Regions from separate parts of the Kitasatospora sp. UYEF31 genome, predicted to be linked through region 1. Evidence: predicted binding sites of a transcription regulator. Region 1 holds the regulator's gene; the other holds the start of a gene.
The links. Region 1 encodes HrcA, which represses chaperone genes, less so after heat shock. Its sites were predicted from a motif close to TTNGCACTCNGNNNNNCNGAGTGCNAA; they were not measured.
Positions count from the first base shown of each region.

Region 1 (3,411 bases):
CACGACGCGGTCGACGCCGACCTCGGTCATGGTCTCGACGGCGAGTTCACCGCGGTCGCCCTTGGGCAGGGCCTGGACCACGGTGATACGCGGGGCCGGTGCGGGTTCCTGGGTACGTTCGCTGATGTCGACGAAGAGGGTGTCCTTGCCGACGATCTTGGTGACTTCGCCCCGTACCGACAGCCCGGCGCCGTCGACGAGGACGATCTCCTCACCGAGGCCCAGCCGGCGCACGGTGACCGCGTGCCTGCCTTCCGTACCGTCCAGGACCGCCCGGTCACCTGACTGCAGGGCCTCGGTGTCGACGATGAAGACCGGTGCGCTCACGAAAAACTCCCAGCGGAAAGAGCCTGCAGAAGGATCCTGTAGAAGGACCCTGTGGTGAAAGGCCCTGTGGAAAGACCCCCGAAAAAGATGATGGGCGGATCCCCCCACGTACGGGGGGTGATCCGCCCACCATCATCACGCATCACGGGCTACCGCCCGTTGAAGGCGTCCTTCAGCTTGGAGAAGAGGTTCTGCTGTCCGGGTTTGTACTTGCCCAGGGGCCGTTCCTCGCCGCGCAGCTTGGCCAGTTCACGCAGCAGTTCCTCCTGACGCGCGTCCAGCTTCAACGGGGTCATGACCTCAACGTGCACGATGAGGTCGCCGCGCCCGTTGCCGCGCAGGTGTGTGATGCCGCGCCCGTGCAGTGGGATGGACTGGCCGGACTGCGTGCCCGGCCGGATGTCCAGCTCCTCCTGGCCGTCCAGAGTCTGCAACGGCACCTTGGTGCCGAGCGACGCCGCGGTCATCGGCAGCTCGACGGTGCAGTGCAGGTCGTCCCCGCGGCGCTCGAACTGCTCGTGCTCGCGTTCGACGATCTCCACGTACAGGTCGCCGGGCGGGCCGCCGCCGGGGCCGACTTCGCCCTCGCCGGCCAGCTGGATGCGGGTGCCGGAGTCCACGCCCGCCGGGATCTTGACCGTGAGGGTCCGCCGGGCCCGGATGCGGCCGTCGCCGGCGCACTCGGGGCACGGGTGCGGCACCACGGTGCCGAAGCCCTGGCACTGCGGACACGGCCGCGAGGTCATGACCTGGCCGAGGAACGACCGGGTGACCTGGGAGACCTCACCGCGACCGCGACACATGTCGCAGGTCTCGGCATGGGTTCCGGGCGCCGCGCCTTCACCGTTGCACGTAGTGCAGGTGACGGCCGTGTCGACCTGGATCTCCTTGGTCGTCCCGAACGCGGCCTCTTCGAGGGTGATCTCGATGCGGATCATCGCGTCCTGGCCGCGGCGGGTCCGCGAGCGCGGTCCGCGCTGCGAGGCCTGGCCGAAGAAGGCGTCCATGATGTCGCTGAAGCCGAACCCTGCGTTGCCGAAGCCGCCGGCCCCGCCGTTCGGGCTGAGCGGGTCGCCGCCCAGGTCGTACATCTGCCGCTTCTGAGCGTCCGAGAGGACCTCGTAGGCGGCGTTGATCTCCTTGAACCGCTCCTGGGTCTTCGGATCGGGGTTGACATCCGGGTGCAGCTCGCGAGCGAGCCGACGGAATGCTTTCTTGATCTCTTCGGGGGTGGCGTCGCGCCGCACACCGAGAGTTTCGTAGTAGTCCGCTGCCACTACGACTCCGCGAGAATCTGTCCGACGTACCGTGCCACGGCGCGTACCGCTCCCATCGTTCCCGGGTAGTCCATCCTTGTCGGGCCCAGCACACCGAGTTTGGCCAGCGACTGTGCGCCGTTGCCGTACCCGGTGGAAACCACTGACGTGGCGGCCAGGCCCTCATGCATGTTCTCGTGTCCGATGCGGACCGTCATCCCCGGGTCCCCGCTCTCGCCCAGAAGCCGGAGGAGCACCACGTGCTCCTCCAGTGCTTCGAGCACCGGGCGGATGGTCATCGGGAAGTCCGGACCGAACCGTGTGAGGTTGGCCGTGCCCGCGAGCACGACTTTCTCCTCCTGCTGTTCGACGAGGGTGTCGAGCAGAGTAGCCAGCACCGAGTTCACGACCGGACGGTCCTCCGAAGTGAAGGATTCCCCTAGATCCTGCACCAAGGTGGGCACATCGGTGAAACGCCGTCCGACGACCCGGGCGTTGAGCCGGGCCCGCAGGTCGGCGAGCAGGCTTTCGCTGATGGGCGCGGGGGCGTCCATGTTGCGCTGTTCGACCCGCCCGGTGGAGGTGATGAGCACCAGCATCACCCGGGCGGGGGTCAGCGCGAGGAGTTCCACATGCCGCACAGTGGAGCGCGTCAGTGAGGGGTACTGCACCACGGCGACCTGCTGGGTCAACTGGGCCAGCAACCGGACCGTACGCCCGACGACGTCGTCGAGGTCGAGTGCGCCTTCCAGGAAGACGGAGATGGCCCGGCGTTCGGCTCCGGACAGCGGCTTGATCGTCGACAGCCGGTCGACGAACAGGCGGTAGCCCTTGTCGGTGGGCACCCGGCCTGCACTGGTGTGCGGTTGGGCGATGTAGCCCTCTTCTTCGAGGGCCGCCATGTCGTTGCGGATCGTGGCCGGGGAGACCCCGAGGTTGTGCCGGTCGGTCAGAGCCTTTGATCCGACCGGCTCTTCTGTTGCGACGTAGTCCTGCACGATGGCGCGCAGCACCGCGAGCTTGCGTTCGTCCAGCACGTGGCGCACCTCCCTCGCATCAGTCGCTTCCGCGGCCGCTTCACGGCCGTTCCGCGGGACCCGGGCGCTGGCACTCCAGGACCCGGAGTGCCAGTGTACGGCGGCCGTACGACGGACCGTACCCCGCAACCACCGTCCGGGGTAGGGCATGGTAAACCCCATGAGCGACTATCTCCGCAGGTGGGAGCAGATCGGGGCGGCACCGGGGTGTTTCCGGCGGTACGTTCCGGAGTTGATGCTGAACCTCGCTGTGGTCAGTGGGGCTGACGGGCTGACCCTGGTCGACACGAGTTCGTACGAACGGGAGACCGAGGGCTTCCTCGATGAACTCGCCGTGGAGTTCCCGGGGCTCCCCGTGACGGATCTCGTCTATACGCACGGCCACTTCGACCACTGCTACGGCGGGGCCGCCGTCGTACAGCGCTTCCCGGACGTCAGGGTGTGGGGGCACGAGGCGTTGCCGGCTTATCTGGAGCGGTTCGGTGACGAGGGGCGCGCGAGCGCGGTCCACCACGGTTTTCCGGAAGAAGAAATGACGGCCGTACGGATTACCCCACCGTCCCGCCTGGTGGCCCCGGGCCGTCCCGCACGGGTCGGCAGGTGCGTGCTGTTCGCTCTGGCCCGGGGCCACACCGGTGCCGATCTGGCCGTGCACGTGCCCGATGCGGGGCTCGTCGTCGCCGGGGACGTGATCGAGGAGGGGGCGCCGCCCGCGTACGGGCCGGACTCGTACCCGCAGGAGTGGCCGGGGACGCTGGAGCGGCTGTTCGCGGAGCTCGACGCGGGCGTCT
Region 1 covers NZ_JBXAWK010000074.1:5,565-8,975, reverse strand. The annotation lists gene AC0Z36_RS26200 (16S rRNA (uracil(1498)-N(3))-methyltransferase) at 1-327, opposite strand, end outside; gene dnaJ (molecular chaperone DnaJ) at 477-1,604, opposite strand; gene hrcA (heat-inducible transcriptional repressor HrcA) at 1,604-2,620, opposite strand; gene AC0Z36_RS26185 (MBL fold metallo-hydrolase) at 2,781-3,411, shown strand, end outside.

Region 2 (3,411 bases), on a different contig from region 1:
CTGCTCGCCCGTACGGAAGGCATCTTCGGTGAGACCGCCGGCGGCGTCACCGTCGGATGCCTGCGCAAGCTCGTCGAGAACGGCAAGCTGGACCCGGAGGCCACCACCGTCGTCCTCAACACCGGCGACGGCCTCAAGACACTCGACGCGATCGTGCCCACCACGGGCGTCACCGCGACGATCCGTCCCACGTTGGACGCCTTCCGCCAGGCCGGGCTCGACTCCTGAGCTTCCGTCCGCACCCTGCCGTTGCCGTTGCTGTTGAGGAGAAGAGAACCATGAGCGTTTCCGTCCGCATCCCGACCATCCTGCGCACCTACACCGGCGGCTCCGCCGAGGTCACCGCCGAGGGCGGCACCCTGGCCGAGATCATCGACGCGCTGGAGAAGGGCCACCCGGGCATCGCCGGGCGCGTCCTCGACGACGCGGGCAAGCTGCGCCGCTTCGTGAACATCTACGTGAACGACGACGATGTCCGCTTCCTGGAGGGCCTCCAGACGCCCACTCCGGCGGGCGCGAACATCTCGATCATCCCGGCGGTCGCGGGGGGCTGAGGCCGGGCCGCGGGCTTTGTCCGAAGGGCCGGGGGCTGGGTCCCCGGGTGGATACAGGCGGTGGCCGCGGGGGCCGGGCCGGGCCGCGTCAGGGAAGTCTGCTGACGCTCGGTAATCAAAGCGAATGCGCAATAGGGAATCCGCCGCACAGCGTGACTGTGCGGCGGATTTTCCATGTGTGATGCAAGTGTCGGAGGGGAAGGGCGGAGTGCTCGAACGCTCTTGAGCGCTCCGGTTAAGCCGGGTGGACGTGCGAGAGATCGGACAACGCGGTGCGTAACCTGCCAGTTTTCGGCCTTTTGGTATTTCCGGGAAAGCAGCCGGACCGCCGGCCTGTGAGATTGCATCCGACTTGGCACGGTATGCGGTAAATATCCCGTAGGTATATGCCGCAATAGTTTGCCTATGCCGCTTTTGGGAGGTTTTGACTTCGCTGGAATTCTCGTCCGTTTGACCTGTTGCAGCGGGCACCCATCCGGATACATTCAGCCGCGGTCGGACAGTTCCACGTACTGGTTCTGGCACGTGGTGACAGTGGGGACGACCCGGGGCTGTGCAGCGCAGCTTTTGTGAAAGGGTCAGTAAGCAGCAGGGGAGTTCGGAATGGCTCAGGGCGCCGTCAAATGGTTCAACGCGGAAAAAGGGTACGGCTTCATCGCGGTCGACGGTGGTGCGGACGTTTTCGTCCACTACAGCGCGATCCAGATGGACGGGTACCGGTCGCTTGAGGAAGGGCAGCGAGTCGAATTCGAGATCTCGCAGGGGCAGAAGGGCCCGCAGGCCGACATGGTCCGCTTGGCTGTCTGAGTCTGGGGCTTCTCACAATCCTCATCTGCACCACATTCAAGCGTTGTGAGGCCCGGACCCCCGACGGGGTCCGGGCCTCAACGCTGTCCGGGCCCGGGAAGAGCAGTCCGGGCCTCAGTGCCGTTCGGAGCCTTGACGCCGTTCGGAGCTTTGACGCCGCTCGGAGCCTTGACGCCGTTTGAGCCAGGGAAGCGCAGTCGGCGTGAAGTGCCGTGGACGTACGGGCATGTTCCCGGCAGCCGGAACGTTGGACCAGATGACTGAGTATCCGGTGCTGCGCCCGGCTCATGGACGGGGTCTCTGACCAGGCAACCGACCCGAGTCGCTTGCACTCACCCTAGGCGAGTGCTAATGATTGGCGTTAGCACTCTGGATGCGAGAGTGATAAACGGACCGGGCCGGTGAGGCCTGGACGACCACGGCAAACAGGATCGCCGAGGTCGGCCAGACCGTCCGTCGCGGGCGCCTGCGCGGTCCTATGCATCCACCCCGCTTTCTGGGAGGACCCCACCACATGGCCAAGATCATCGCGTTCAATGAGGAAGCCCGCCGGGGCCTCGAGCGCGGGATGAACCAGCTCGCGGACGCCGTCAAGGTCACGCTCGGCCCGAAGGGTCGCAACGTTGTCCTTGAGAAGAAGTGGGGCGCCCCCACGATCACCAACGATGGTGTATCCATCGCCAAGGAGATCGAGCTGGAGGACCCGTACGAGAAGATCGGCGCAGAGCTGGTCAAGGAAGTCGCGAAGAAGACCGACGACGTCGCCGGTGACGGTACGACGACCGCGACTGTCCTGGCCCAGGCCCTGGTCCGCGAAGGCCTGCGCAACGTCGCGGCCGGTGCCAACCCCATGGCACTGAAGCGCGGCATCGAGAAGGCCGTCGAGGCCGTCTCGGAGCAGCTGCTCATCCTGGCGAAGGATGTCGAGACCAAGGAGCAGATCGCTTCCACGGCCTCGATCTCCGCCGCCGACCCGCAGATCGGCGCGATGATCGCCGAAGCGATGGACAAGGTCGGCAAGGAAGGTGTCATCACCGTCGAGGAGAGCAACACCTTCGGTCTTGAGCTTGAGCTCACCGAGGGCATGCGCTTCGACAAGGGCTACATCTCGCCCTACTTCTCCACCGACATGGAGCGGATGGAAGCGGTCCTCGAGGACCCGTACATCCTGATCGTCAACTCCAAGATCGGCTCGCTGAAGGACCTGCTGCCCCTCCTTGAGAAGGTCATGCAGTCCGGCAAGCCGCTCATGATCATCGCTGAGGACATCGAGGGCGAGGCTCTCGCCACCCTCGTCGTCAACAAGGTCCGTGGCACCTTCAAGTCGGTCGCCGTCAAGGCTCCCGGCTTCGGTGACCGCCGCAAGGCCATGCTCGGTGACATCGCCATCCTCACCGGTGGTCAGGTCATCTCCGAGGAGGTCGGCCTCAAGCTCGACGCCACCACCCTGGACATGCTGGGCCGCGCCCGCAAGGTCGTCGTCACCAAGGACGAGACCACCATCGTGGACGGCTCCGGCGAGTCGGCCCAGGTCGCCGGCCGGGTCAACCAGATCCGCGTCGAGATCGAGAACTCCGACTCGGACTACGACCGCGAGAAGCTCCAGGAGCGTCTGGCCAAGCTCGCGGGCGGTGTCGCTGTCATCAAGGCCGGCGCCGCGACCGAGGTTGAGCTCAAGGAGCGCAAGCACCGCATCGAGGACGCGGTGCGCAACGCCAAGGCCGCCGTCGAAGAGGGAATCGTCGCCGGTGGCGGCGTGGCCCTGCTCCAGGCTGCCGAGCTCGCGTTCGTGAAGCTGGAGCTGGAAGGCGACGAGGCCACTGGCGCCAACATCGTCCGCCTTGCTGTCGAGGCTCCGCTGAAGCAGATCTCGATCAACGCCGGCCTTGAGGGCGGCGTTGTGGTGGAGAAGGTCCGCAGCCTGCCCTCCGGTCACGGTCTCAACGCCGCGACCGGCGAGTACGTCGACCTCGTCGCCGCGGGCATCATCGACCCGGCGAAGGTCACGCGCTCCGCGCTGCAGAACGCCGCGTCGATCGCCGCGCTGTTC
Region 2 covers NZ_JBXAWK010000032.1:33,112-36,522, forward strand. The annotation lists gene thrC (threonine synthase) at 1-228, shown strand, start outside; gene AC0Z36_RS17385 (MoaD/ThiS family protein) at 279-554, shown strand; gene AC0Z36_RS17390 (cold-shock protein) at 1,158-1,361, shown strand; gene groL (chaperonin GroEL) at 1,876-3,411, shown strand, end outside.
Region 2: groL (chaperonin GroEL) is a predicted target of HrcA. The motif match lies at 1,723-1,749, and genes of this name have one in related genera.